4 regions of the Neobacillus sp. NRS-1170 genome follow, and region 2 is predicted to be linked to each of the others. Evidence: riboswitches for the same ligand, from Rfam matches in the RefSeq annotation. Region 2 holds a riboswitch; each other region holds the start of a gene.
What was found. Region 2 has a riboswitch for S-adenosylmethionine ahead of ACIFOT_RS14260 (O-acetylhomoserine aminocarboxypropyltransferase/cysteine synthase family protein). Riboswitches for the same ligand answer to the same signal wherever they lie in the genome.

Region 1: it holds a riboswitch for S-adenosylmethionine, as region 2 does, so the genes downstream of both, ACIFOT_RS10895 (sugar ABC transporter substrate-binding protein) here and ACIFOT_RS14260 (O-acetylhomoserine aminocarboxypropyltransferase/cysteine synthase family protein) in region 2, are expected to answer to the same signal.
Region 3: it holds a riboswitch for S-adenosylmethionine, as region 2 does, so the genes downstream of both, mtnW (2,3-diketo-5-methylthiopentyl-1-phosphate enolase) here and ACIFOT_RS14260 (O-acetylhomoserine aminocarboxypropyltransferase/cysteine synthase family protein) in region 2, are expected to answer to the same signal.
Region 4: it holds a riboswitch for S-adenosylmethionine, as region 2 does, so the genes downstream of both, ACIFOT_RS25315 (peptide-methionine (S)-S-oxide reductase) here and ACIFOT_RS14260 (O-acetylhomoserine aminocarboxypropyltransferase/cysteine synthase family protein) in region 2, are expected to answer to the same signal.

What each region holds. Positions count from the first base shown of each region.
Region 1 is NZ_JBITPF010000025.1:149,995-157,456, forward strand. Features, by position in the region: gene ACIFOT_RS10890 (MFS transporter) at 1-771, opposite strand, end outside; SAM riboswitch class I at 968-1,075, shown strand; gene ACIFOT_RS10895 (sugar ABC transporter substrate-binding protein) at 1,199-2,314, shown strand; gene ACIFOT_RS10900 (sugar ABC transporter ATP-binding protein) at 2,398-3,882, shown strand; gene ACIFOT_RS10905 (ABC transporter permease) at 3,884-4,885, shown strand; gene ACIFOT_RS10910 (alpha/beta hydrolase) at 5,494-6,237, shown strand; gene ACIFOT_RS10915 (hypothetical protein) at 6,303-6,533, shown strand; gene ACIFOT_RS10920 (TetR/AcrR family transcriptional regulator) at 6,693-7,298, shown strand; gene ACIFOT_RS10925 (DUF2306 domain-containing protein) at 7,313-7,462, shown strand, end outside.
Region 2 is NZ_JBITPF010000030.1:46,018-53,479, forward strand. Features, by position in the region: gene ACIFOT_RS14260 (O-acetylhomoserine aminocarboxypropyltransferase/cysteine synthase family protein) at 1-1,201, opposite strand, end outside; SAM riboswitch class I at 1,259-1,365, opposite strand; gene ACIFOT_RS14265 (hypothetical protein) at 1,445-1,777, opposite strand; gene ACIFOT_RS14270 (nuclease-related domain-containing protein) at 1,979-2,878, shown strand; gene ACIFOT_RS14275 (thioredoxin family protein) at 3,422-3,730, opposite strand; gene ACIFOT_RS14280 (toprim domain-containing protein) at 3,736-4,092, opposite strand; gene gcvH (glycine cleavage system protein GcvH) at 4,328-4,711, opposite strand; gene ACIFOT_RS14290 (arsenate reductase family protein) at 4,790-5,149, opposite strand; gene ACIFOT_RS14295 (acyl-CoA dehydrogenase family protein) at 5,414-7,195, opposite strand; gene ACIFOT_RS14300 (acetyl-CoA C-acetyltransferase) at 7,256-7,462, opposite strand, start outside.
Region 3 is NZ_JBITPF010000066.1:164,074-171,535, reverse strand. Features, by position in the region: gene ACIFOT_RS24915 (pyridoxal phosphate-dependent aminotransferase) at 1-1,146, shown strand, start outside; SAM riboswitch class I at 1,225-1,333, shown strand; gene mtnW (2,3-diketo-5-methylthiopentyl-1-phosphate enolase) at 1,408-2,619, shown strand; gene ACIFOT_RS24905 (2-hydroxy-3-keto-5-methylthiopentenyl-1-phosphate phosphatase) at 2,620-3,291, shown strand; gene ACIFOT_RS24900 (methylthioribulose 1-phosphate dehydratase) at 3,285-3,914, shown strand; gene ACIFOT_RS24895 (1,2-dihydroxy-3-keto-5-methylthiopentene dioxygenase) at 4,022-4,555, shown strand; gene ACIFOT_RS24890 (Spo0E family sporulation regulatory protein-aspartic acid phosphatase) at 4,922-5,164, shown strand; partial or broken gene ACIFOT_RS24885 (ZIP family metal transporter) at 5,154-5,383, opposite strand; gene ACIFOT_RS24880 (electron transfer flavoprotein subunit beta/FixA family protein) at 5,885-6,709, shown strand; gene ACIFOT_RS24875 (electron transfer flavoprotein subunit alpha/FixB family protein) at 6,747-7,462, shown strand, end outside.
Region 4 is NZ_JBITPF010000069.1:4,889-12,350, reverse strand. Features, by position in the region: gene ACIFOT_RS25335 (PQQ-dependent sugar dehydrogenase) at 1-136, opposite strand, end outside; partial or broken gene ACIFOT_RS25330 (cytochrome P450) at 336-2,714, opposite strand; gene ACIFOT_RS25325 (electron transfer flavoprotein subunit beta/FixA family protein) at 3,032-3,859, shown strand; gene ACIFOT_RS25320 (electron transfer flavoprotein subunit alpha/FixB family protein) at 3,860-4,894, shown strand; SAM riboswitch class I at 5,012-5,127, shown strand; gene ACIFOT_RS25315 (peptide-methionine (S)-S-oxide reductase) at 5,219-5,572, shown strand; gene ACIFOT_RS25310 (TetR/AcrR family transcriptional regulator) at 5,595-6,125, shown strand; gene ACIFOT_RS25305 (MMPL family transporter) at 6,309-7,462, shown strand, end outside.

The DNA.
Region 1 (7,462 bases), on a different contig from region 2:
AATTCCGGAATAAAAGGCAACATTTGTTTTTCCATGCAAATCACTAACAAATAAAGACAATATTGGCTGAATGCTAAAGTGGGCAATTTGAACTAATGCAGAGATAAGAAGAACTGTTAATAAAACCGGATTACGGAAAATATGCTTAAAGACTTCCTTGCTTGAATAATGAGCTTTTGCTCCCTGTTTGATTTCAACACGAAATTCTTTTGCAGCAATAACAAGTATGGCCGAAATGAAAATGGAAATAGATGTCCACTTAAATGTAGTGGCATAACCAAGCGAATCTGCTAATATTCCGCCGAGCATCGGTCCAAGTAAAGAACCGGTAATACTGCCTGTTTGCAATGTGCCAAGGACTCGTCCGGCAATCTGTTTCGGCGTTTGTGTAGAAATAAATGCCTGGGACATCGGGATAAAGCCCGAGAAGAAACCCATGAAAAAGCGCAGCAGCAATAAATGCCAGACGGAATGGACGAAGCTGATTAGGAAAATGGATGCCGCCATTCCAATCCCTGAAATGATAAGAATTTTCTTTCTTCCATATCGGTCGCCAATTTTCCCCCAGATTGGCGAGAAAAGGAAGGCAGATACAAACGTAATTCCAAACGTTATCCCTGACCAATGCTGTACATATTTCTCTGAAAAATTTCCAAACGTCTCAATATAAAGTGAAATAAAGGGCATGACCATCGTCATACTTCCAGCAACAAAAAAGTTAGCAAACCACATTATCACTAAATTACGTTTAGCACTTTCCTGTTGGTTCATTGTTCATAACACTTCTTCCTTGAAAATATTTCGGTTATCTAAATATTATAATACCGAAATTAGTTGATCATTGAAATGGTGGTGTTGTAATTTTAAAAAAAGTAATTTATTAATAATATTCAAAATACTATTGACAACTTGTTAATAGGAGTTTAAAGTATGTTTAATACTTAAAATCAATTAAATCATTTACGTTCTCTTATCAAGAGTGGCAGAGGGACTGGCCCGATGACGCCCAGCAACCGTTCCGATTGGAATTGGTGCTAAATCCTGCAAAACAAGGAATTGTTTTGAGAGATAAGAGAGGAGTAGTCCGTTTATTTGCGATGAAACCTCTCTTTTCTGGAGAGGTTTTTTTATTTTTTATAAAATCAAACTTTTCCAATGGGAGTAACGAGAATTACGTAAAAAAAGGGGAGCTCACATCATGAAGAGAAAGTTATTTAAAAGTACACTTGTTTCAGCATTAGCCGCTACACTTCTGCTAACTGGCTGTGCCTCAAATGGAGAAACAAAGCAAGCAAGCGGCAATAAAAATGTGTCATTAGAAGGGGTTCCAGAGCGATTTGCCAAAGGTGATCCGGTTAAGATCAAGGTCATCCGTAAAATTGGCGGTGACGATCATACTGCCCAATTTCTAGCGGGTGCAAAAGAGGAAGGACAAGCATTGGGTTTTCAGGTGGATGTATTTACTGCAAATGGGGACACAGCGAAATTCCATGATGCAATCAATCAAGCATTAGATCAGAATTATGACGGATTTGTCATTTCCCATGGTGACGATGATGCAACTGTAAATGATGTGAAGAAGATCGTTGAAAAAGGAAAAAGCGTTGTGGCTTTTGACTCTAATCCAAAGCTTGCTGAAATTGAAGGAGTGACACTAACTTCACAGGACGATGAAGCATTAGCAACCTTAGCTCTAGATCAGCTTGTAAAAGAAACAAAAGGAAAAGCCAATATTGCCTACCTTTGGGTGGACGGCTTCCCGCCAATGGTAAGAAGAAATAATGTTTATCAGGATGTTCTTACGAAAAACCCTGGTATTAAAGAAGTAGAGCGCTTCGGTGTAGCTGCAGCAGACACAAGTGTTCAAACTCAAAATGCGGTTGCAGCGATGCTGAACAAATACCCTAAAGGAAAATTGGATGCCATTTTTGCCACTTGGGATGCATTTGCGATTGGTGCAGCTCGTGCTTTGAAGGAAGCAGGCCGGGAAGAAGTAAAAATCTATGGAATTGATGTTTCCAATGCTGACCTTCAGGAAATTCAAAGAAAAGGCAGCGCATGGAAGTACACAGCTGCCGTTGACCCTAAGCTGATTGGTGCCGTAGATATGAGATTACTAGCGAAAAAACTGGCGGGAGAAGAGACGCCAAAAACCTACGACTTAGAAGCTTCACTTGTGACGCAGAAAAACGTTCAGAATTCTAAAGGGGCAGTTAATATGGTGAATCTTGCGACCATCATTCCAGGCTGGGGCCAATCTACTGCCTTTGAAGAAGATTGGATGAAAACATTAAAGAAGCACTATAAGAAATAAATGGCATTTCACTCTCTTTTTCACAAGATTAAGAGAGTGTTTGCTTAATAGGAGGTGGCATTTTGACGACTACAACCTTAGAAATGAAAAACATCTCAATAGAGTTTCCCGGTGTAAAAGCACTGAATCAGGTCCATTTTTCCACGGAAACAGGAAAAATTCAGGCACTGATAGGGGCAAATGGCGCGGGGAAATCGACATTAATGAAAGTTCTTTCAGGCGCGTATGATCACTATACTGGCGAAATAAGCTTTGATGGACAAAGCCTAAAAATCCGTTCCCCTAAATATGCTCAGGACGCGGGAATACAAATCGTTTACCAAGAAGTCGATACAGCCTTGATTCCCAATTTAACTGTCGCAGAAAATATTATGCTGCTAGACACCGTTCATAGCATGGGGAAAAAACAATGGGTGAAATGGAAGGAGATTCATAATCAAGCTAATAAAATACTGGCAGATATGAATATTCATCTTTCCACCAAAAAACTAGTAAGCGATTTGACCCTGGCTGAAAAACAAATGGTGTTAATCGCGAGGGCCATTTCTATGCAGTGTAAGTTTCTCATTTTAGATGAACCGACTGCACCCTTAAGTCATACCGAAACAACAGAACTATTTCGTATCGTCAAGGACTTAATAAAGCAAAATGTAGGAATTATTTTTATCTCACATCGTCTGCCGGAAATCTTTGAAGTTTGTGATGAGATAACTGTGATGCGCAATGGTGAAATTGTGATAAAAGAGAAGATTTCAGAAACCACTCCGAGCAAAGTGGTCGAGCAAATGCTTGGTCAAAAGCTGGAGGAGCAGTTTCCAGAGAAAAGGGCAACGTTCGGGAATACTGTCCTAGAGGTAAAAGGGCTTTCCGACGAGGCGAAACTTAGAAATCTACATATTCAGGTTAAAGCTGGAGAAATCGTGGGAATCGCCGGGCTTGTCGGAGCTGGAAAAACGGAATTGTGCAAGGCGCTTTTTGGAGCAGCGAAAATTTCTGAGGGAGAGATTATTCTCAATGGTAAGAAGTTAAAAAGTAAGAGCCCTTACGATGCTGTTAAAAATGGGCTTGCTTTAGTTCCTGAAGAGCGGCGAAAGGAAGGAATTCTCGTTCTAGAATCGGTAGAATCCAATTTGTCGGCGGCCAATTTAGGAGTGTTTTCAAAAGCGTTGAGTTTTTTAGACCGGAAAAAGGAAAAAGAGACGGCCAAACAAATGATTCGTGCACTTGGGATTAAAACACCATCGGAGGAGACGAAGGTTCAAAACCTATCAGGCGGTAATCAGCAAAAGGTAGCGATTGGAAAATGGCTAGTGGCTGAAGCCGATGTATATCTTTTTGATGAGCCGACAAAAGGTGTTGACGTTGGAGCAAAGAGGGATATCTTTAATTTAATTTCAGATTTAGCTAAGCAGGGTAAAGGAATTATATATGCATCATCAGAGCTTTCTGAAATCATAGGAATAACCGATCGAGTCTATGTTTTGTATGACGGTAAGTCAGTTAAGGAATTGAAAACAAACGAAACGAATGAAGAAGAACTATTATTCTATTCAACAGGGGGCAGATAAGATGGAAGCAAAAATAACAACAAGCAAACAGACCCCAGCGAAAAAGCCAATTGAACTTTTTCAGATCTTTTATAAATACGGGACCATTATTACAATTGTCGCACTTATTGTTATTTTTTCTCTGGCGAATCCAACCTTTATTCAAGGAAGCAATATCGTCAATATTTTACGTTCCATATCGATTGTGACCATTATTGCCATTGGGATTACTATATCATTATCTGTAGATGGATTTGATCTTTCGGTCGGATCTGTTGCATCCCTTTCAAACGCGATTGTCATTTCCATGTTTGTTTGGTTTTCGCAGAACACCTTGGTTGCAGTTATTTCAGCGATTGCGGCATCATTATTGGTGGGTGCCATCAACTCATTTATGATTGTCAAGCTTCGAATTCCTGATATGCTGTTAACGCTTGCTACGATGTTTATCATCCAAGGGACAGCGCTAACCTATACAAAAGGTGCAACAGTGTCACAAAACATGGTCATGCCGGATGGCTCCATGGCAGCCGGCCTCATCAGTCCATTTTTTGCAAAAATTGGCGAGGTACCATGGATAATTATCATCATGGCAGTGACTGTCATTTTGGTGCATGTCTTTTTGACTTATACAAAACATGGCCGCTATATGTACGTTATCGGCGGCAATAAAGAAGCAGCAAGACTTTCTGGGATACCAGTAAATAAATATAAGGTGGCAGCATACTTACTTTCTGCTCTTTTTGCATCCATTGGAGGCATTGTTCTAGCATCACGCGTTATGACTTCAGAAATTAATTCAGGTGCACCTTATTTAATGGATTCTGTGGCAGCTGCATTTATTGGTTTTTCAGTCCTTGGGGCAGGAAAACCAAATGCGTTTGGTACGTTTATAGGTGCGGTACTTATTGGGATTTTACAGAACGGTCTGGTGATGATGTCGGTTCCTTATTATGCGATGGACATTGTCAAGGGTGCCGTTTTAGCGTTTGCTTTAGCGATAACCTATTATAAACAGAAATAAATAATAATGGCGATCCTATCCATATTGATGGATAGGATTTTTGCCTTTTATTGGTGCAAAAATTATGTAAAACGGAGTTTAGGTAATAAAAAAGTGAAGTCCCAAATGCCCATTAAGGTGAAAAAAGAAGCGAAGCGGTAATTAGGAAGGTCTCCAAATGCCTGTTTAGGTAGAAAAAGAAGTGCGGTAATTAGGAAGATCTCCAAATGCCCAATAAGGTGGTAAAAGGAGCGAAGCGGTAATTAGGAAGGTCTCCAAATGCCCGTTAAGGTGAAAAAGAAGCGAAGCGGTAATTAGGAAGGTCTCCAAATGCCGATTAAGGTGGAAAAAGAAGCGAAGCGGTAATTAGGAAGGTCTCTAAATGCCGATTAAGGTGGAAAAAGAAGCGAAGCGGTAATTAGGAAGGTCTCCAAATGCCCGTTAAGGTGGAAAAAAGAGCTCGGCGGTAATTAGGACAGTCCGCAAATGGCCATCAAGGTTAATAAAGAAGCTCCACGGTGGTTAAGAAAGTTCTATAGAGTCTCAATTAGTAATTTTTGTACAGGCAGGTTTTTTATCCATGAGAGCGAATACATATTGAATATGACAAGTTTGGAGGGATAAGGAAAATGACTGAAAAATATCCTGTTTTAGAAGGCGCAGAGCCATTTTATTTTGAAGGGAATAATGTTGGCATTTTAGTCTCTCATGGTTTTACGGGGTCGACCCAAAGCATGCGGCCACTCGGTGATGCCTTCGCCAAAACTGGTTACACAGTTTGCGGACCACGGCTGAGGGGACATGGAACACATTATGAAGATATGGAAAAAACCACTTATCAGGATTGGATCGATTCGATTGAAGAGGGCTTCCAATGGTTAAAAGAGCGGTGTGATACCCTATTTGTGACGGGACTTTCCATGGGAGGGACGCTAACTCTTTATATGGCTGAAAATCATCCGGAAATTCGTGCGATTATCCCAATCAATGCAGCGGTAGATATTCCTGAAATGAATCCTGTCCGCCAGTTAGAAGGGGTTAGATTTTTAGATGGCGTGGGTTCAGATATTAAAAAGCCGGAAGTGAAAGAGCTGGCGTACGAAAAAACACCAGTTCAATCAGTAAAGGAAATTTTAACTTTTATGGACCAAGTTCGAGCTGACCTACATAAGATTAGTTGCCCTTCATTAATATTTGTTTCTAATGAGGACCATGTCGTTCCTCCTAATAATTCGCAAATAATCTTTGATGAAATCAGTTCTGAGGAAAAAGAAATTCATCACATGAAAGACAGCTACCATGTGGCTACACTTGATAATGATCAACAGGTCATAATCGAAAAAACACTACAATTTATCGAAAAAAATCTTTAGAAGACAATTTCGTTGTCTTCTTTTTTTATGTTATTGGAACAATATGAATGAAAGGAGGCAGTTAAATGGAACATTACGAAGCATTTTTGCAAAGTAAGAACTGGCTTGATAATGATTTAGATGCAAGGTACATAAATGTTAACCATCCCTATGCTATCTTGATTTCAGGTGATGAAGGACAAATTACTTTAAGAGGTAACACTGGAAGTGATAACGGTCAAAACGGCGAAGAAATTTTTTCTTTTAGTTCCTTGAAAGATCTTCAGGAATGGTTTGAAAACAATATTGGGGAGTAGTGCTGTACACGACGGGTTGAATGAAACTCGTCCTTTTTTATTTTTACCAAAAAAAGTATTTACAAATTTTCCATTAGTTGTATAATTAACACCGTAATATAAGTTAACAGTGTTAACAAAAATAACTGCGTTAATAAAGTTTTGGAGTGTGAAGTAAATATGGGCACCAAAGAAAGACGAAAACGGGAAATTGAGGAGATGAGGCTCGAAATCATTGAAGCGGCGGTCCAGTTGTTTCTAAAAGACGGGTATGAAAATGTTTCGATGAGAAAAATCGCACAGCAAATCGATTATTCGGCAACAGCTATATATAAATATTTTGCCAACAAAGAGGAAATTTTGATTCATTTATTAAAACACGGGTATGCCATCTTTCTAACATGCTTAAAAGAAGGTGTGACTAATTGTAACTCTGGTGACGCTGGGGAAAGATTGAAAGCGTCGTTATATGCCTATATCGATTTTGGATTAAAGCATCCTGAATATTACCGGTTAATCTTCGTCGAAAATCTGCATCAGCTTCAAAAGGTAATGACAGAAGAAGATGACCGGGTAAGAGGGTTCGTATTACTAACCGAAATGGTAATGGCTGCAATGAATGAGGGAGTGCTTAAGAAGCACGATGCACATATGGCTGCACAATCTTTATGGGCGTCACTTCATGGTATCACAAGTCTTTTAATAACCTTTCCGGACTTTCAATGGCATGAAAAAGAAGGATTTGTAGATTTTCAGGTCAATGCGATGATAAAGGGATTAACGTGAGGAGGAAGAGGCAGATGGCAAATCGCAAAATAAATTGGAAAGTTTGGTTAAGTTATTTTGTTGTCTTTGGTTTCATTGGATATATTTTAGTGATGTATGGTTTGAACGATCCGCGCAAGACTGGAATTGTTTCCGGAAAGTTAGAAAATCCTAATTTCCATTAT
Region 2 (7,462 bases):
ATACTCCTGCTGCCTTAAGGCCTTCAGAATCTAACTGCTGATGAGTAGTACTAGCCGGATGAATGATTAAGCTTTTTGCATCCCCAACATTGGCAACATGAGCCCATAAAGAAAGGGAATCAATAAGCTTCGCTCCTGCTGCTTTTCCACCCTTAATTCCGAAAATAACCATAGATCCTGCACCTTTTGGCAAATATTTTTTTGCTAAGTCGTGATCAGGATGTGTTGTATGCCCTGGATAGGAAACCCACTCTACGGAAGGGTGATTTAATAAATATTCAACGACTTGGTTTGTATTGGCGATATGCTCTTTCATGCGAACATGCAGTGTTTCAAGACCAAGTGTAAACAAGAAAGCATTTTGTGGACTTAAGGCTGGTCCAAGGTCACGAAGGAGCTGGACTCGCGCTTTGATAATATATGCTGCGGCCCCTAGTGCCTCTGCATAGATAAGATCATGATAGCTTGCATCTGGAGTAGTAAAGCCAGGGAATTTAGACGAATTCCAATCAAACTTGCCGCCATCAACAATGATGCCGCCTGTCGTGGTGCCATTCCCTAGGAGCCACTTGGTTGCGGAGTGTACCACAATATCTGCACCATGTTCAATTGGTCTGCAAAGGTAAGGTGTTGCAAAGGTATTGTCAACAATTAATGGGACTCCGGCCTCGTGAGCAATCTCGGCAATTTTTTCAATATCAAGAACTCGCAAGCTTGGATTACCAATTGTTTCAGCAAAGACTGCTTTTGTTTTTTGGGTAATAGCCGTGCGGAAGTTTTCCGGATTATCTGCATCTACGAATTTTACTTTAATCCCGTATTTAGGGAGAGTAACCGCAAATAAATTATAGGTTCCGCCATAGAGATTGGAAGCTGCAACAATTTCATCGCCTGCTTCGGCAATATTTAGGATTGCGAGTGTGATGGCAGCCATCCCGCTAGCGACTGCCAGGGCGCCGACGCCTCCTTCTAGAAGGGCAACACGTTCTTCAAATACGGTCGTGGTTGGATTATGAATTCGGGTATATATGTAACCTGGTTCTGCTAAGCTAAACAGGTTTGCTGCATGTTCTGTGTTTTTAAATTGATAGGCATTGTTTTGGTAGATTGGAACTGCGCGTGCTCCTGTCACGGGATCTGGTGATAATCCGCCATGAACACTTAATGTTTCAAACCGATACTTTTTTTGATTTTCAGCCATTACTCCCACTCCTTTTAAAATAAATACCCCCGCTTCAATAAGAAGAGGGGGTCTCTCTTCTTATCTTCCGAAGCCTTTTTCTGCTCCGCTGGAATTAGCACCTTGGTTGTCCAACCGGTTGCCGGGCATCATCGGGCCAGTCCCTCCGCCTCTCTAGATAAGATTACTTTATTTGACTGATTTATTGGTAGAATATTCTAAATTCAGCATACATGATGTCTAATTCCGAGTCAACACCTATGATTAAATTATTTTTGCAAAATCTTCCTGTGCTTTTGTGAGGTAAAAAAGGGATTCGAGCAGCAAGGTCGTTCTTAAAGGCGCTGATATGCTGAGCTTTAGAGTTCGTAACCTTTTCTTACCCTCGAGGAGTTGTGTTATTTCATTTAGATTGCCGCTAATTTCGTATTTAGCTGGTTGATTTTGAAGAGTAAAAATGGTTCCATTTTTTATTACTAGTTGAATGCACTGTTGATTGGTATTTATGTTCACTCGAAGGTCCACGTTTTCTATCAATGGAAGGATATGCCTTTGTTCTCTTACCTTTGTTAGAAAATTATTTAAAGCCTCTATCATTTTCACCACTCCGGTCCCATGCTTTTACTATTACTATTCATCATGGGGCGCTATTATCCTTTTAATAATGCTCGACAGTTATTGCGGGGGTCAGCGGAGGTAAGTGTCGAAATTGGTGGAATTGTTATAAATTGTTCAAATGTTTGTTGTTAAGGATGGGTGATATTTTTATAAAATTTAAAGTAGGAAAGGATGTGGATCATGGCTTTCAAACCTCGTATTGAGCCATTGGAATTAAGGATTCTTAGGATTTTAAACACACGAATGGAATTAACGGAGGAAGAAAGGAGGAATTATTTTAACCTTGAAAAAGGCTACCAGGGTGAAGTACAGTTTGATTTATTAACGGAGATATTGCAAAGTAATTGTTATATTTTAAATGATTTGCTTCTTGAAAGTAATAATAAGGATTTTCAAATTGATTCCTCTCTTATTTTTCAAGAACCACTTTATATTTTTGAAGTAAAAAATTATCAAGGAGATTTTATTTTTAAACCTGACCGGCTAGAGACGCTCTCAGGAAAGATATATCCAAATCCGCTTGACCAGCTGAAACGCACCAAAACCCTGCTCCGTCAATTACTCCAAAATCTGGGCTACAATATACCAATTGAAGGATATGTCGTTTTTAATAACCCCGAGTTTTTCTTGTACCAGGCACCCCTAAATGAACCCATTATTTATGCACCTCAGTTAAACACTTTCATGAAAAAATTAAATATGAAGCAGTCTAAATTGGGCATCCATCATAAAAAGCTCGCTGAAAAATTGGTATCTCTTCATAAAATTGTATCTCCTTATTCAAAACTGTGGGCTTATAGTTTTGAGGAGCAGCGAAAGGGAATGACCTGTTCTGCGTGCCATTCCTTTAATGTGTATTTGAGTGCAGGAAAATTAGTATGTGATGACTGCGGGTGCGAAGAGGAAATTGATGCTGCCGTATTGCGGAGTGTGGAGGAAATTAAGCTGTTGTTCCCGGAGATGAAGATTACTACTAATGTTGTGCGGGAGTGGTGTGTGGTGATATCAATGAAGAAAATCAGAAGGGTCTTAAAACAAAACTATAGTTCTACTGGTAGAAAAGAATATAGTTTTTTTTGAGGATGAAAAGAAAGATTGATAATAGTTTATTCACAGTGACCTCTAAGGGGTAGTATTATCTGTCACGGTCACTGTGGCTCTTTCATAGTAACCGTTGATGCTTTTTTACTCCGGCACGGGCTCTCTGCCTCTTTCTCAGTGACCGTTACCTCTTTTTTTGCCTCGGCACGGGCTCTCTGCCTCTTTCACAGTGACCGTTATCTCTTTTTTCACAACCACACGGACTCTCTGGCTCTTTCACAGTGACCGTTATCTCCTTTTTTACTCCGGCACGGGCTCTCTAGCTCTTTCACAGTGACCGTTTTCTCTTTTTTCACTCCCACACTGGCTCTCTGCCTCTTTCACAGTGACCGTTATCTTCTTTTTTACTCCGGCACGGGCTCTCTGCCTCTTTCAGAGTGACCGTTATATCTCCGTTATATCTTTTTTCACAACCACACGGACTCTCTGGCTCTTTCACAGTGACCGCAAAGACTATTTTTCACCTTTCATAGGCAATATCAATATTCATAAAAAAACAGATGCCCACAAAAAGCATCTGTTTCAGCTTATATACTGTCTTATTTTATCCAACAAAAACGGTACCGAATGAAAAGCATACAATGTCTCCATCACGACCCCGTTTTGTACGATCAGCAAACATGGGACACTTTCAACTGCAAAATCCACCGCTAAATCAGGATAAAAATTTAAATTCATTTTTCCCATTTCTATCTTTACCAGTTCCTCAACTACCAACAGCATTTTAGAGGCCAGCTGGCAGGTGCCGCACATTGGCGTATAAAAATAGACAAGCCCGGTTGCCTTTGATTTGAGGAAGGTGGTTAAATCATTTCGATTCCACTCATTCATTTCAGTTAGCTCATTTCTAAATACTCGGTATGAACGTCAATATTCGCTCCTAATAAAACCGTTGCTAGGTGATGCACAGGCGCTGTGGCTACTTCACGATACATCCGATCAATATATAAATGTTCCGCATGAGGAAATTCCCGTTTAAACTGCTTCCGAAGCTTTTCGCCGGCTTCATCGGCATCCACAAGGATATAGACATCCTTGTCTTCAAGAAATTCAATCAATTCGTCTAATTTTGTCAAACTGATGGTTCCATTTGTACAAATGATTTCAACGGGTTCCTTTAAAATACTCTTGACCTTATTTTTATCCGATTTTCCTTCGACAATAAGAACTTTGTCAACATACGTATCATTCATTATCCATCACCTGTAAAAGAAGTTGTTTTATGATAACATATTCCAAATTTTTCACAATGTGTGCCTGCTTCTTAGGTACGTTAACTATAGCATTATTGTCATCTCAAAAATAGGTTTTTGCTCATGGATGCTTTTCCGCCTTCTTCCCATTTTATTATAGCCTGCCCAAATTTAGTAGTAGAAAAAGTGGAAAATGTAAGAAAAGCACCTCCATGAGGTGCTTTAAAGCAAAAAATTAGTCTTCTTTAGTCATTTCTTCGTATTGTTCAGCAGTCATAAGCTTGTCTACCTCGCTGCTGTCGGATAATTCAATCACGATCATCCATGCTTTTTCATATGGTGATTCGTTCACGAACTCAGGGCTGTCACTTAAATCTTCGTTTACTTCAACAACTTTTCCGCTGACTGGTGCGTAAAGTTCTGAAACAGTCTTAACTGATTCAACGCTGCCGAATGGTTCGTCAGCGGTTACTTCGTCGCCCACTTCAGGAAGCTCAACGAAAACGATATCCCCTAACTCGTGCTGTGCAAAGTCCGTGATCCCGACGCGCACTTTTTCTCCTTCAACTTTTACCCATTCATGTTCTTCAGAATAACGTAATTCTTTTGGTGTACTCATTAGCAAAATCCCTCCATTGAATTATTCAAAAATCTATTATCGAAATAAATCGATTACCAGTTTTGCATAATGGCTATGTTACTTCAGCCACATTTTCTCAAAATCTTCTTCCTTAAAGCCAACGGTCACATGCTCTCCGTCTGTTAAAATAGGGCGTTTAATTAACATGCCATCGGAAGCCAATAAATCTAATAGGTCATCGTCTGTTGCCGACTTCATTCGGTCTTTAATACCTAACTCCCGGTATTTTTGACCGCTTGTATTAAAAAATTTCTTTAATTCCAAGCCGCTTTTTTGGTAAAACTCTTGCAACAATTCCCTTGATGGGGGATTTTCCACAATATGTACTTCTTCATAAGTAAGCTGATGGGCATCCAGCCACTTCTTTGCATTTCGACATGTTCCGCATTTCGGATACCAGTAAAAAGTTAATGACAACCGTTTCACCACCCTCTTTAGTCAAATGCATTTTATCACAGACAACTATAAAATCCTAATAGATGACACTCCCAAAAGGTAAAATTCGACACCTTTTGTAGAATTTCCTGCTTTTTAAAAAAATATTTAAATAAAAAGTTGTTTAAACTGGGCTGTTGATTTCCTCTCCAGGCGTTTTGCTCCAATCACCAGAGTAGGAACATGTTCTTTATCATAATCAAATAAAAAGCTCCCCTCAGGAAAAGAAGGGAGCCGCAATAAAAATTATACTACGTAACGTTCTGCTTCAATTACAACATCTGCTGCTTCACGTTTTTTCGCAATCACGTTGATTGGAGTGTGGCGAGTAAACTTGCGAAGGGAAGTGAGCATCATACGCAGGGTATCACCCTGTTCAATCGCAACAAGCGTTTCTCTTGCATGCTGTTCGATTTCATTAAAGGCTTCTTGACAGAAGATTTGAGTGTAAAGAAGCTTTTGCTTATTCTTTTCTAAGCCGTCTTTTGCAATCGCTTTTTCAGTACGTAAAACAACTGATTCCATCGCATAAACCTGTGAAGCAATATCCGCGATATTTGATAAGATTTCTTGCTCTTTTTCAAGCGCTTTGCCAAATTTTTGCGCTGCTAATCCTGCAGCTAATAGGCCAATTTTCTTCGCGTTTTTCACAAGATATTTTTCCTGTGCAAGCGGCTCATCGCCTGGCTCTTCCGGCATTAACATCATTAATTCCTCTTGAAGCGCCATTGCTTTTTGGAATAATGGAAGCTCGCCTTTAAAGGCCTTTTTCAAGAAGGTTCCTGGCACTAATAGGCGGTTGATTTCGTTTGTTCCTTCAAAAATACGGTTAATACGGGCATCACGATAGGCTCTTTCAATCGGATATTCCTGCATGAAGCCATATCCGCCGTGAATTTGTACGCCTTCATCTACTACGTAAGAAAGCACTTCACTGGCAAAGAATTTATTTACAGAACACTCGATTGCATATTCTGCGATGGAACCAGCAACCTTTTTAATGTCCTTCGCTTCTTCAGTTGATAGCTGGCCTTGATTGTTTTCATACAACCCAATTGTGCGGTAAACGGAGCTTTCAGCCGCATAAATTTTAGAAGCCATAGTGCCAAACTTTTCTTTTGTTAAATTAAATTGGGCAATTGGAGTCTTAAATTGCTTACGGCCATTTGCATATTTAACAGTCATTTCAAATGCCTTCTTAGAGCCGCCAACGCCGCCGACTGCTAACTTGTAACGGCCGATGTTTAAGATATTAAACGCAATGACGTGGCCCTTTCCATAATCGCCTAATAAGTTTTCTACTGGGACTGCTACATCTTCTAAAATAAGGGTACGAGTGGAAGAAGCCTTAATACCCATTTTCTTTTCTTCAGCGCCTGTTGAAACACCAGGGAAATCTCGTTCAACAATAAAGGCAGTGAAATGTTCGCCGTCAATTTTTGCATAAACTACGAAAACATCTGCAAAACCAGCATTGGTGATCCATTGCTTTTCACCGTTAAGGATATAGTGAGTACCGGCAGCATTTAATTTTGCCGTTGTTCTGGCACCAAGGGCGTCAGAACCTGAGCCTGGCTCAGTCAATGCATAGGCTGCAATTTTTTCACCAGAGGCAAGGGCAGGTAAATATTTTTTCTTTTGTTCGTCATTACCGAATAACACGATTGGCAGGGAACCAATTCCCACGTGCGCTCCATAAGAAAGGGAGAAGCCGCCAGCGCCGGACATTTTTTCGGTAATAACAGATGAAGTAATTTTATCTAAACCTAAGCCTTCAAACTCCTCTGGAACGTCTACCGCTAAAAGGCCAAGATCGCCCATTTTCTTTAATAACTTAACCGTACGATCAAATTCATGATTTTCTAAATGCTCGATTTGCGGTGCCACTTCTTTTTCAACAAAGTCTGCAGCTGTCTGCCCAATCATTAAATGCTCTTCTGTAAAATCTTCCGGTGTAAAAATATCCTCATATGAAAGATCTTCAATTAAAAAGCTTCCGCCTTTTACGATTTTTTTAGTTTCAGTCATAAAAATTCCTCCTAAATGATTTTTAGAGGGGGCTACACTCTCGAAACCCCCTTGACCGTATTACAATAATTCAAATACTCCGGCAGCACCCATACCGCCGCCGATACACATGGTTACAACACCAAATTGTTCGTTACGGCGCTTTAACTCATGTATCAGGCTCAATGTTAACTTCGCTCCTGTACACCCTAGCGGATGTCCAAGGGCAATTGCCCCGCCATTTACGTTTACTTTTTCTTCATCAAGTCCTAGTTCGCGGATTACTTG
Region 3 (7,462 bases), on a different contig from region 2:
AGTCTGCCAAAACAATTTTTTGCCTCCCTTGTGAAAAAAGTTGGTCAATATCTTGAACAAGGCTATGATGTTATTAATTTAGGACAAGGAAATCCTGACCAGCCTACACCCGGGCATATTGTTGCGAAGCTTCAGGAAGCAGCAGCCAATCCCATCAACCATAAATATTCGCCCTTCCAAGGACATCAATATTTAAAACAGGCTGCCGCAGAATATTATTTGAGAGAATATGGAGTTACCCTTAATCCCGATAAAGAAGTCGCCATTCTTTTTGGTGGCAAAGCTGGCCTGGTAGAAACACCTCAGTGTTTGTTAAACCCTGGTGATACCATTCTGGTCCCAGATCCAGGCTATCCCGATTATTGGTCTGGTGTTGCCCTTGCCCAAGCTGAAATGGCGATGATGCCATTAAGAGAGAGTAATCATTTCTTACCAGATTATGAGGAACTGTCATCGGAAATATTATCTCGTGCTAAATTAATGTTCCTCAATTATCCTAATAATCCGACAGGAGCAACTGCTACGGCTGAATTTTTTGAGGACACAGTTAAGCTTGCCAGTAAAAATGATATTTGCGTTGTCCATGACTTTGCCTATGGGGCAATAGGTTTTGACGGAAAAAAACCAATCAGCTTTCTGCAGGTGGAAGGAGCAAAAGATGTGGGTATCGAAATTTATACACTTTCCAAAACCTATAATATGGCCGGCTGGCGAGTAGGGTTTGCTGTAGGAAATGAAAGTGTTATTTCGGCCATCGAGCTTTTGCAGGATCATCTATATGTAAGTTTATTTGGTGCTGTCCAGGAGGCTGCAGCTGAAGCCTTAACTGCATCACAAGATTGTGTAAAGGAATTAAATCAGCTTTATGAGAGAAGAAGGAATGTCCTAATTGACGGATTGCGATCACTAGGCTGGGATGTTACCGCACCTAAAGGCTCCTTTTTTGCATGGTTAAAGGTCCCCAATGGACTAACATCAGAGGAATTCGCTAACATTCTTCTAGAACAGGCACATATTATGGTTGCTCCAGGTATTGGCTTCGGTCAATATGGAGAAGGTTTTGTCCGTGTTGGACTATTATCAACGGAGGAGCGGCTAAGGGAAGCTGTCAGAAGAATTAGTTGTTTAGAAATTTTTGAAAAATAGGTTGACATTTTATTTCTTTCTTGGGATAATCCAAACTAAAGTTAACCAATGTGAAAATAATGAATATTACGAATCGTTTTCTTATCAAGAGCAGGCGGAGGGACTAGCCCAATGAAGCCCGGCAACCGACTTAAATCATTTTTAAGCACGGTGCTAATTCTTGCAGCGAGCAGCTGATAGATGAGAAGATGTTAGTTTGGTAACCGCTAACCTCTTCTTTTCGAAGAGGTTTTTTATGTTTTTACGAAAGGAAGTGTAATAATGTCCGAATTAATCGCTAAATATTTACTGCATGATGAAAAAAATCCAGACAAAAAGGCAGAGGAAATTGCTCTAGGACTGACAGTGGGTTCATGGACAAATTTGCCCGAACTCGAACAAAACCAATTACGAAAGCATAAGGGAAGGGTCGTTTCCATCGAGGGAATTCACTCGGAAAAAGAAAATCAATCCTTGATTCGTATTGCCTATCCGACACTTAATTTTTCAAATGATATACCGGCGATTTTAACAACTGTTTTTGGAAAACTTTCTTTGGATGGAAAAATAAAATTACTGGATTTAGAGTTTGCCGAAAATATAAAGCGTTTATTCCCAGGACCGAAATTTGGGATTGAGGGGATTAGATCGAAATTAAACGTATATGATAGACCGCTATTAATGAGCATCTTTAAAGGAGTTCTTGGTAAAGATCTTTCTTTTTTAGCCGAACAGCTTAGGCAGCAGGCACTTGGTGGTGTCGATTTTGTTAAAGATGACGAAATTCTTTTTGAAAATACACTAACACCATTTGAAAAAAGAATCGCTGCAGGGAAAGAGGTGTTAAAAGAGGTCTATGATGAGACGGGCCAAAAAACGCTTTACGCTGTTAATCTGACAGGCAGAACTTCTCAGTTAAGGGATAAAGCAAGGAAGGCAGCAGAACTTGGAGCAGACCTTTTACTTTTTAATGTGTTTTCATATGGGCTCGATGTTCTTCAAGAATTAAGAGAGGACGATGAAATAGGTCTTCCGCTTATGGCCCATCCAGCAGTCAGCGGGGCTTTAACATCGTCTCTTGAATATGGATTATCCCATTCCTTGCTGCTTGGTAAGCTGCTAAGGTATGCGGGTGCAGATTTATCACTATTTCCATCTCCATATGGAACTGTAGCATTGGAAAAAAAATCTGCGCTCGCGATTGCCAGCGAATTAACGCAAGAGGATACCTTCATAAGGGCATTCCCGGTTCCTTCCGCTGGAATCCACCCAGGACTCGTTCCATTATTAATTCGTGACTTTGGTATCGATTCAGTCATTAACGCAGGCGGCGGCGTCCATGGTCATCCAGATGGTGCACGTGGCGGAGGCTTAGCATTCCGTCAGGCAATCGAAACAAACCTCCAAGGGAAACTGTTAGCCCAAGGAGCTGAACAGTTCCCAGAACTCAAAAAGGCATTGCAGTTATGGGGGAATGCCGAGGTGACAGTGTAAATGGCCATGCCAGTCATTTATTGTGATTTTGATGGGACGATAACGGAAAGTGATAATATCATTGCCATCATGGAAAAATTTGCACCTCCAGGATGGGAGGAAATAAAAAATCAGATTCTATCCCGTCAATTTTCAATTTGCAAAGGTGTAGGTAAGTTATTTTCTCTGTTACCAAGTGATAGAAAAGATGAAATAACAAAATTTGCGATTGAAAATGCGAAAATTCGTGCAGGTTTTAAAGAGTTTGTTGCATTTGCACATGAGGAAGGAATTCCCCTCTATATTGTAAGTGGTGGAATCGACTTCTTTATTTATCCAATTCTAGCTGATTATGGGCCATTTACAGGAGTATATTGCAACAAATCTGATTTTTCTGAAGAAGGAATTCAGATTCTTTGGCCGCATACTTGTGATCCTTTATGTAAAAATGATTGCGGCTGCTGTAAACCGAGCATCATTCGTCATTTGAATCATAAAAATAGCTTTAGGATTGTCATCGGAGACTCCGTAACGGATCTTGAAGCTGCAAAGCATGCCGATTTTGTATTGGCAAGAGATTTGTTACAGGAGAAATGCCTAGAGTGGGGGATAAACCACCGGGAATTTCATACGTTCTTTGATTGTATTGAGGAGATAAAAAAAAGAATTGAGGTGGGTGAAATATCATGCTAAAGGAAAGATGGAATGAATTAGCTGATGTAAAGGATGAATTAGCTGAGCGGGATTGGTTTATGGGGACAAGTGGAAACCTGGCAATTAAGGTTAGTGATCACCCGCTTCGATTTTTGGTAACAGCAAGTGGGAAAGATAAGCGCAAGCGGACAGACGAGGATTTCTTACTCGTTGACGAATTTGGCCATGCAGTAGAAGAAAACCATTTAAAGCCTTCCGCGGAAACCTTGCTTCATGTTGAGATATACCGTAAGACTAATGCAGGCTGCAGTCTCCATGTCCATACGATTGATAATAATGTCATTTCAGAAGTATATGGTGACAATGGCGAAGTAACCTTAAAAGGGCAAGAACTGATAAAGGCTTTTGATAAATGGGAAGAGGATGCTGTCCTGAAAATACCGATTATTCGGAATTATGCCCATATCCCAATGCTTGCAAATGAATTTTCCGAACATGTTTCCGGCGATACTGGCGCCGTCTTAATCCGAAACCATGGCATTACAGTTTGGGGAAGAAACGCTTTTGAAGCTAAGAAAATACTTGAAGCCTCCGAATTCTTATTTCGCTATCAATTACGCTTGCTAGAACATAAACCATATCAATTATTTAAAGTCGTTTAATATTTAGCAGTGTTAAAGGTTCCTGTTGATTTTTTACCCAGTTGATTGGAGCGGAAATCAACAGACTAGTTTAACACTGCCAATATTTTAAAGGGGAGAGATGAAAAATGGCATATATTACATTTCAAAACAAACTGGACCAACTTCGCGAACATGAGGAGGTCTCAAGCTTTCTTGCGTCTCAGGAAGTAATTTATGAAAATTGGGATATTAGCAAACTTCCTTCATCACTAGTGGAAAAGTATTTATTAAGTGATGAAGAAAAAGAAGAAATTTTAAATACCTTTGTAGGAGAAATTGCTGATATTTCCACGAGAAGAGGCTATAAAGCTCAGGATGTCATCTCCTTATCAGAACATACACCTAATCTTGATGTATTGTTGACAAACTTTAAGAACGAGCACCATCATACAGATGATGAAGTCCGCTTCATTGTTAGCGGGCATGGTGTTTTTGTCATCCAAGGAAAAGATGGTGAGTTTTTTGAAGTCCATTTGAATCCAGGAGACTTGATTTCAGTTCCTGAAAATACAAGACATTATTTTACTTTAGAGGCAGATCGTAAAGTAGTCGCGGTGCGTATCTTTGTGACAACTGAAGGCTGGGTGCCAATTTATGAAAAAATAAAAGTAAATAAATAATGTTAAAAAACTGGCTGCAGCGAGCCAGTTTTTTTATGAAATAAAATAGGAATTATATACTAAAAAATATCTTGATAAAATAATGAAAACCCTTTCAATATTAAACAAATAGAAAATGTTAGAAAAATAGGAAAAAAGGTACTTTGATTTTTTTGAATAAACTGAATCATTTCCTGGTCGTTTGTGGAGTAAATTGTCGAAAAAAGGAGAAATCAATCGAGAATCATGTCGAATATCAAGATAAATAGATTGTTTTGTCTACTTTTGCGAATGTATTTACTTTTATAAAAATTCTTGTCATAATTCTTCAAGTAGTCTACTTTTTTAGCAGTTTACAGTAATAATGTAAGAGGCAGGGGGATAACATTGTACAAGTATAGTAATAATCAATCCGACATGATTGAGGAAATCAAAGCAAAAAGGGAATTAATGATAAATAGTGCCAATACACAGGGCTTTACTAGTGAAGAAACGATAAAATACAGCCAGGAACTAGATGAATTGATCAATGAGTACCAAAAAATCATGGGAAAAACTCCACGGCCAAATGAAGAGGTTAAATTTGCCTTTCAACAAATGATCATGATTTGGCCAAGAGTATTAGTATAAAGAATATATTATACAACATAGCTCTTGCGGAAAATGATAAACCCTATAGGACAAGCCTTTAACAACAGAAGTCAATAAATATCATAAAAAGGAAGCAACAATTTCAATTGCACCTGTTAAGGTTGCTAGAAGGAAGGCCTTCAGTTTACTAATTCGCTGATTGATTAAAAATAATGCGGCAAGAAGGCCTTCGGGCGCATTTTGTGCGCCAATTGCCAACAATTAATTTCCCGGTATCTCCTTCCTAAAGAGGCGCAGCTAAAGCCCTTGATAATCCTTCAGATTTATTATGAAGTATAAAGCAGAAAGAACGCTGCCAAAAAAAACTTCAAACATAAAATCCTCCTAACAAAAATCCCATAAAAAAGAAACCATTTATTTCTACAATATTAGACGGTTAATGTGATTTTTATCATTGTCTATATCTCAATATTTCTTATAGTTAAATTAGTACTATTTTGTAATAAACACTTTCATCATGACTCTCTACACACATTACTGCATCTATAAGTCTTCATCTGCTTTTGTTATTACTCCCTAGAAAACTGTCCAAATGACTTTAAAATTTAGTTTAAACATGTAGGAAAAAAAGAAAACTATCAAACTTGGGTAATATGCTTCTATTTCGATACATATATCGTTAATAAAAGCATTTTAAATAACCAAAGAAGGCAAACGCTTTCAACATTCTTAGACTATATGGAGGAGGGAAAGTCCTACATGCACATTGTCGTATGTGTCAAACAAGTACCCGATACAAAAATCATTAAAATTAATCCAAAAACAAACACACTCGACCGGCGCAGTGCCCCGGCAATCTTAAACCCTTACGATGCACATGCGGTTCAAGAAGCTGTGAAAATTAAGGAAATAACAGGCGGTTCGATTTCAGTGTTATCAATGGGGCCGCCGCAAGCAACTGCAGTGATTAAAAAGAGTATTGAAATAGGTGCAGATAGAGGGTATTTAATTACTGACCGTGCCTTTGCAGGAGCAGATACTCTAGCAACCAGTTACGCCTTATCAAAAGCATTAGAAAGAATCAACAAGGATCACCCTGTAGATATGATTATTTGTGGCAAACATGCCATCGATGGTGATACAGGACAAGTTGGGCCCGGGATTGCCAGAAGAATGGATATCCCGCCTGTAACAAATGTTATCGAAGTTACGGAAGTTAATCAGAAGGAAAAAACGGTTTTGATAAAACGGAAACTGACAAACGGTTATGAATTAATTCAGTCGCAGCTTCCTTGCCTGTTAACTATTGAAAAGGAAATTAATGATATCGAATATTCGCCAATGCCTAACATGATTGAAGCCGCTAGGTATGAGCCAACTATTTGGGCAGTTAGCGACCTAGAAAATGTTGACCTGGCACAGCTGGGACTGAAGGGTTCTCCAACAATCGTTGGAAAAATGTTTACACCCCCACGACCTGAAGGTGGAAAAAAACTTGAAGGTTCTTCTGATGACCAAGTTAGCCAGCTCATGGAAGTATTAATGGAGAAAAAAGACCTGTTTACATTACAACCATCCAAATAACAAAGACTAAATCTTTTTGCCGCAGGGAGGGGTTTACATGAATCTGGACGATTATCGTGGTGTCTGGGTATTTATCGAACAAAATGACGGAAAAATTGAAGGTGTATCACTTGAACTGCTTGGTGCCGGGCGAAAGCTTGCTGATAAATTGCAAGTTCCATTGGCGGGATTCTTGCTTGGCCATGAAGTTAAGCCTTTAGCCCAAGAGGTTATAGCTTACGGCGCAGATACCGTGTATCTTATTGATCATCCAGTCTTAAAACATTACCGAACAGAGTCATATATGAAGGGTGTTATGCACTTAGCTAAAAAATATAAGCCTGAAATCATCCTATATGGAGCGACACCAAACGGTAAAGACTTAGCAAGCGCGGTGGCAACTGACTTAAGCACCGGATTAACCGCAGATACTACCATGCTGGATGTAGATATAGATAGCAGATTACTAGAAGCAAGCCGACCTGCGTTCGGCGGTAATATTATGGCAACCATTCTTTGTAAAAAGCACCGCCCACAAATGGCAACAGTGAGACCAAAGGTCATGAAGGCATTAGAGCCAGAAGCAAGCAGGCTTGGTAAAATTATCGAAGAGAAAATTACCGTAGAAGAAGAAATTAGGACAAAAGTCCTTCAAATTGTGAATGATGTAACAAAAAAAGCCAATTTAGCCGATGCACACGTAATCGTTTGCGGCGGAAAAGGAATGGGGGATCTGCAAAATTTCCAGCTCATTCATGAATTGGCTGACACGAT
Region 4 (7,462 bases), on a different contig from region 2:
TGTAAAAGATCTCACCTACCTGAGTTACAATAAATAATCGTTCAGTTGTGTCACCCGGAAGGATAGTTGTTTTCAAAACAGTGGGTAAATTGATCTGACTAACAATAGGACTTAAACGAACCTTAACTTTTTTCACCCGACTTTCAACTCCTTCTTTTAGTTTTTTTATAAGAATATGACAAGACCTGTTCTATCAGTACCAAATAAGAGCCGGCAGTGCAAGTCACTAAGAAAAAGGAAAAAGTACCGTCTAAATCCGCTTATTCCTTTATAGATGGAACAAACGTAAAACGGTACTTTTTTCATTTTAGTAATTATACTTTTTCAGCAGCTACTTTTAATGGAGGTAATAGCTCCAAGAAACGTTCAAATGGCATTTCACAAGCTTCATATTTTTCAAGCAAGTCAAGCATTGTAATACGATTCCTAACTACTTGAATTTCGTAGGTTCCTTCATTTAATAAGAATTCTAATTCTCGTTTATGCGGAGGGCAAACGGTATATTCCGCAAGTTCGCGTATTTGGTCAAACGTTGCCACTTCCTCTAATTTTACCCATTCACTAAGGAGTTCATAAAGACTTACGGGACAATTCATGGGAAGTTGAAAACTGTTCTGTCCAATGGCGGTTAACATCACGAGATCATTTCCATTTAATTGAAAGCGGCGTAAAACCCGGTTGACTTTCTCCCAACTATTACTTGAAAAAGCTTCGATAGAAGCAGTTTTCTTCGAAATATACTCCATAGTTAACTTTCCTTCTGTGAATAAATCCTTTTCGTCATGTGTTAATCCAAAAGCTTTCTTCACATCTGACCACATGGTTTCTTTCCATGTTTCAAGCTGCTCTTCAAAGTCACCGCTCACATCAGCATCACCCCGATGCAAGAACCTGACAGCACCCTTTAATGCTAGCTGTTCGTCGATGAATCTAGGAACTTCTTGATAAGTATTTAACCAGTTGCGATCCCCGCAGCCAAAAACCGCATAATGAACCCCTTTAAGTCTATCTGCCTCAATCTGTTCCAACCATTGCACGAACTTCCGCGCATTTTTTGGCGGTTTGCCATTATAAGAAGAGGTGATAATCAAAACGGCACCTTCTGTTGGCAAATTGTCGATACGCTCATCAAGTGCCGCCACTTCACTCCGGAATCCGTGCCCGCTTGCCTTTTCCGCAAGTTCACATGCGATTCCTTCTGCAGTACCCATATTGGAACCGTAAAGCACTAGGAGTGGGATAGTGCTCACTCCGTTTTGGGAAGAATTCAGAACCTGATTTTCCTTTCTCAAGTCAAAAGAACGAGTATCATGACTGGCAGCAGTAAATGAATCTCTTAATCTATTTTCTCTTAATTTTACGCGCATGGTAAAATTATCAGGTTTTAGTGTCATCGTTTGTTTAATTTTCAACTGGTAGTTCGTATGATCGATTAATTCAAAGTTTTGAAGAATCATACCCATCAGTAATGTAGCTTCGTGCAGGGCAAACTGCATCCCAATGCAGGCCCGTTGACCATTGCCGAATGGTTTAAAGGCATCGTATGGTATTTTACTTGGATCCCCAAACCGTTCTGGACGAAACTGCTCTGCATCGACTCCCCATGCCTTTTTATCCCGATGAAGCTGAGGCAGTAGAATCGCGATATTTTGCCTCTTTTTAATCTCATATTTTCCACCGAGGACAGTATCTTCCTTAGCATATAACGTAAATTGCGGTGCTGTAGGATACAAACGCAGGGATTCATTTAATATCATTCGAATATATTTAAGTTGTGTAACTTGTTTATAGGTTGGAATAGGGCTAGTCAAGACTTGATCGACTTCTTCGTAAGCCTTTTTAAGTACTTCAGGATGTTTTAATAACAAGTAATGCGTAAAGGCCAATAATCCACTGGTCGTTTCATGTCCCGCTATCAAAAAAGTGATAATTTGAAAACGAATATTTTCATCACTAAGAGTTTCCCCGGTTTCCGGGTCTTTTGTGCTGAGCATCCGTGCGAGTATATCGGTTTCACCTTGATCTCCCAGTTTTTTACGCTCAGCAATCAGTTGGTCTACCAATGAAAACATCTCTTTAATATCCTGTTCGAACTGTCGTTTCCTTTTCAACATGAATTTATTTTGAATCGGCAGACGTGTACCCTGGTGCATGGCTTCATCAAGAGAATTGACCATATTCATGATAAAAGGATGGTGGTTTTCTCGATAAAAGCTGTTAAATCGATAATTAAAACCACATAATCCAATCGTGTCAAGTGTTAATCTGGTCATATCATCTGGTACATCAATACTTTCATTTGGATTTAGACGAGCCCATTTTTGAACAAGCTGCAAGGCGATATCTACCATCATTGAGTGATACCCTTTCATAGCTTGTTGACTAAAAGAAGGCATTAGAATGTTGTGAGCTTTTTGCCAATTTGGCTCGTTTGTTTTGCTGGTGAAAAGCCCGTCACCGGAAAAAGCGCGAACCTTGCTTAATCCCCCTGTTAGGCTCTTATCAAATTTTGATTCATCACAAGCTTCCGCCACCAATTCGTGGTCAGAAAGAAAGATGGTTGAGAAACCACCATGGAATTCCATACGAAATATAGGACCGTACTCTTCTGCGAGATTACAAAATGATAGTGTAGGGGATTCCTTGTCGATTAAAGGCAAATTCCCAAGCGGTCCATACGTTTTGGGCTGTGGGATGGGCATGAACTTTTTCATACTGACGCTCCTCGGATTATTTTTTTACTGGTTGTATACTAGCCAGTTTGACTTAAACTCGTTATTGAATGAATGCTCATTCATTTTTTGTTGCATTAAGTATAATATCTGATTTTGCACATCGTCAATAATATTCCATAAAAAAATAGGTAATATTGGGATTTTTTATTTCTTTTGCTTTTCATTGCTAACATATTCAAAGATATTTGACAGAAATTTCGAATGTTAGGACATCTCTTTTAATAAAGTAAAAGTAAACGGGCGTAAAAAGGCTTATTAGCCAGAAAATGTGCTTTTGATTAAAAGGGAGGGGTAAAATGCTTCATATTGTAGCTTGTATCAAGCAAGTGCCTGACACCAAAATTATCAAGATGAATCCAAAAACAAATACAATGGACCGCAGGACAGCGCCTGCGATATTGAATCCTTATGACGCTCATGCGGTAGAAGAGGCCGTTCGGCTAAAGGAAAGGTATGGGGGAATCGTATCCGTTGTCACGATGGGGCCGCCTCCAGCGGTTAACGCTATCAAAACGTGTATTGAAATTGGCGCCGATGAGGGTTATTTGATCACGGACCGCCGATTTGCGGGTGCGGATACATTGGCAACGAGCTATGCCGTGACAAAGGCGATTGAAAAAATTGCCAAAACGATGCCCGTGGATTTGATTATTTGCGGCAAAATGTCCATTGATGGAGATACCGGGCAAGTCGGACCAGGAATAGCAAGAAGGCTTGATATTCCACCGCTGACTTCCGTGAACAAAGTAGAGGAAATCAATCAAGCAGAAGGATATGCTATTGTCCATCGCAAATTGGAGGACGGATATGAAGTCGTTAAGTCCACACTGCCATGTTTGTTTTCGGTTGAAAAAACAATAAATGATGTGCCGTATTCCCCGCTTCCAAACATGATTAAAGCTGCTAGATACAAACCGCATATCTGGTCTGTTGATGACTTGGAAGGGGTTGATATTAAGCAGCTAGGTTTGAAGGGATCCCCAACGATTGTTTCCAAAGTATGGGCTCCACAGAAACCAGCAGGGGGAACATTCCTTGAAGGCAATCCACGGGAACAAGTGGAACAGTTGCTTTCTGTCGTGCTTGAAAAGCGAGAACTGTTTGAAGTGAAGGGGGAAATGTAATTGGATTTCAAAGATTACCAAGGTGTCTGGGTATTCATTGAACAAAAGGATGGAGCGGTTGCTTCTGTATCCCTTGAACTATTGGGTGCTGGAAGGAAGTTGGCAGACAAACGGGGAGTGGAATTGGCGGGCATTTTAATCGGAGAAAATGTTAAACATTTAACAAAAACCGTATTTGAATACGGAGCAGATAAAGTGTATGTCTATGACCAACCCATCTTTAAAGATTATCGAACCGAATCCTTCATGGGGGCCCTTCTGGATTGCACGGAAAAATATAAACCGGAAATTATCCTTTTCGGTGCCACCTCGACTGGAAAAGACCTGGCAAGCGCTGTTGCCACCGATATGCCGACTGGGTTGACGGCGGATACGACAGAGCTGGATGTGGAAGAGGAAACGGGGTTACTATTGGCGAGCAGACCGGCTTTTGGCGGAAATATTATGGCGACCATTTTATGTAAAAAGTATCGGCCGCAAATGGCGACGGTTCGCGCCAAAGTCATGAAGGCGCTGACCCCGCAAGCAGGGAGAACAGGGAAGATTGTTGAAGAAACAATATCCCTAAAGGAAGAAGATATTCGGACAAAAGTCTTGGAAATAGTCAAGGAAACGGTAAAGAAAGTTAGAATCGACGAGGCGGACATCATTGTTGCCGGCGGGAAAGGATTAGGGAGCTTCGAGGGATTTCAGTTAATCCACCAATTGGCGAAAACCGTCGGAGGAGCGGTTGGTGCCAGCCGAGATGTGGTGGAAGCAGGTTGGATCGAACACGCACATCAAGTAGGGCAAACTGGTGTGACAGTGACGCCAAAAATCTATTTTGCGATTGGAATTTCTGGTGCGATTCAACATATTGTGGGAATGAAAAATTCCGGTTTAATAATTGCCATTAATAAGGACAAAGAAGCCCCTATTTTTCAAAACTGTCATTATGGAATTGTTGGCGATGCCTTTGAAATCGTTCCTATACTAATCGAACAGTTTCAAAATGCTTTATCTAGAGAAAAGGTAAGCAGCACCAGCGAAGGATGAAGTAATTTTGTAAAACAGAAAGGTGGGGTTAGTTAGGTCCCACCTTTGTTTTTTTATTTAATACTTGAATTTCAGTTAAGCTGGTGTTATTGTTATTAAAAATAAATAGCGATAAACTTCTTATCCAGAGTGGTAGAGGGACAGGCCCTATGAAACCCGGCAACCATCAGTCAAAATATTGACTTGAAACGGTGCTAATTCCTGCAAAGGTGATAACCTTTGAAAGATGAGAGGAAAGTATTTCATCATACCAACCTCTCTTTTAATCAAAGAGAGGTTTTTTGAATGGAAAGAAGGCTTATCGCTCTGAAGGAGCGATATTAAATGGAAAGAGCAGTGTTTGGTGCAAGCGAATTTTTTAGTCAAAAAGCATTTATTACAGGAAATCGTGGGATTGAAAAGGTTCGAACTGGATATCTAAAAGACTCAAATGTAAAGATTGTTGAAATATGGTTTAATCCGTGGAAAGTATCTTATGATGAACTTGTAGAATTGTTTTTTGATTTACATGACCCAACAGCAAGAGAAGGTCAGCTATATAAAAATCAATCCTTCATTTTCTTTTCTGATCTTCATCAAGTTACAGTAGCTAAGCAAAAGAAAAACGAGCTGCAACATATATTAAATAATGAAATTATTACAGAAATTACTCCAGTATGGGAGCATATTAGCTTTTGAATTCATGATAGGGATGTGTACTATGAACTATACGACTGAGCGCACACGGCGCCAAATCATACAAAGTTTTATGCGTGTTTTACAAACAAAACGATTCTCACATATCACGATTCAAGATATATGTGATGATGCGTTAATTCATCGCACGTCTTTTTATCGTTATTATGAAGATAAATATAGCTTGCTAAGAGATTTTATTTATCATTTATCTGAAGAGATTATTAAATTAAATAAGGAGTGTAATACTGACACGTTTAGATTATTAGTCGATTATGTAGATGAACATTTTGTGTTATTTGAAAATACGTTATTGGGATCGGATGGGCATATATTTTTCAAAAGCATGGTTAAAACTGCCAGTGATATTTTACGTGAACATTCAAAAACAGAGAATGATCCGATTTCCACAAAAATCAATCAATCGAAGTATCCTGAGGTCATGTGTGATTTATATGCCACTTCCTTTATAACCATTTTACAGAATTGGGTTAGTAAAGAATATAATTATAAGAAAGAAGAGCTATTCGAAATCTTCAACCAGGTAATGTTGTAATAATACAAAATGATAATAATGTATTATTTTGATGCACTCGTTCCATTTTGGTTTTTGAACCCTTCCTAATCCCTTGCTATAGTGACTAATGTGAAGAGGGAAATCGATGATGTTTTGTTTTTTCTGAAAGAAGACCAACAGGAAAAATAAACATTTTATTCAAAATAGGAGGGAACAAGTAGGGTGAGATCAATCATAAAAGGCCGTTGGGCTATATTTGCTTTATGGCTGATTGCTACAATAGTGCTTACAGTCATTCAGCCCGACATCAATGCCATACTGCGGCAAAAAGGACAGCAAGGAACGGGGAATGAAAGCCCTTCGGTCATAGCAGACAATATCCTCAAAAAGATGGATACTACCAAAGGGACGAACAACCTTATCGTTTTTTATGATAAAAATAAAATCTCTAATGAGGAAATGGAAAAAATCGGTGATGCAGTAAAGTCAATCAGCGATAGCAACAAAGAACTTGGTATTACCGATATGATCGACCCTTTTAGTATGCCAGAAGCAAAAAGCTCTTTGGTTTCTAAAGATGGCACGACTCTTATGGTGAGTTTTAAGATTGATAAGAAATCAAGAGAAGTGGACGATATAAAAAAAGATTTTGATAGCAAACTTTATAAAGTACCTGTTAAGTACTATCTTAGCGGAGAAGATTTTATCAATAATGATTATCTAAAAGCTTCTGTATCAGGAGTTGAGAAGAGCGCTGCATTGACCGTGATCTTTATTTTAGTTGTGCTTATTATTGCGTTTAGGTCAGTGGTAACGCCTTTGATTTCCTTAGTGACGGTAGCCTTTTCCTATCTTGTTTCCATGGGAATTGCCGCTCAATTAATTGATAAGGCAGGATTTCCGATTACAAGTCTTACCCAAATGCTCTTAGTGCTTATCCTCTTTGGAATAGGTACGGATTACAACATCCTTCTGTTTAATCGATTTAGGGAGGAACTATCCCATGGGCACTCGATAGATGAATCGATCATCAGAACCTATAAAACGGCGGGGAAAACGATTGCTTATAGTATACTCACGGTATTTATTGCATTCCTTGCCCTTGTTTTTGCGGAATCACCGATCTATAAATCTGGTGTGGTTGTGGCAATCGGTGTAACGATCCTATTGCTTGAAATTCTGACCTTAACACCTTTCATGATGAAAGTTCTTGGCAATAAACTTTTCTGGCCTTCCAAGAATGCAGGCGGCGGTCATAAGGAAAACAAATTCTGGGGAGCAACATCCTCCTTTGCGACAAAGCGTCCATTAATAACGGTGATCCTTATCGTTTTAATCCTGGGACCGATGGTGTATTTCCACCAACAAAAACTTAA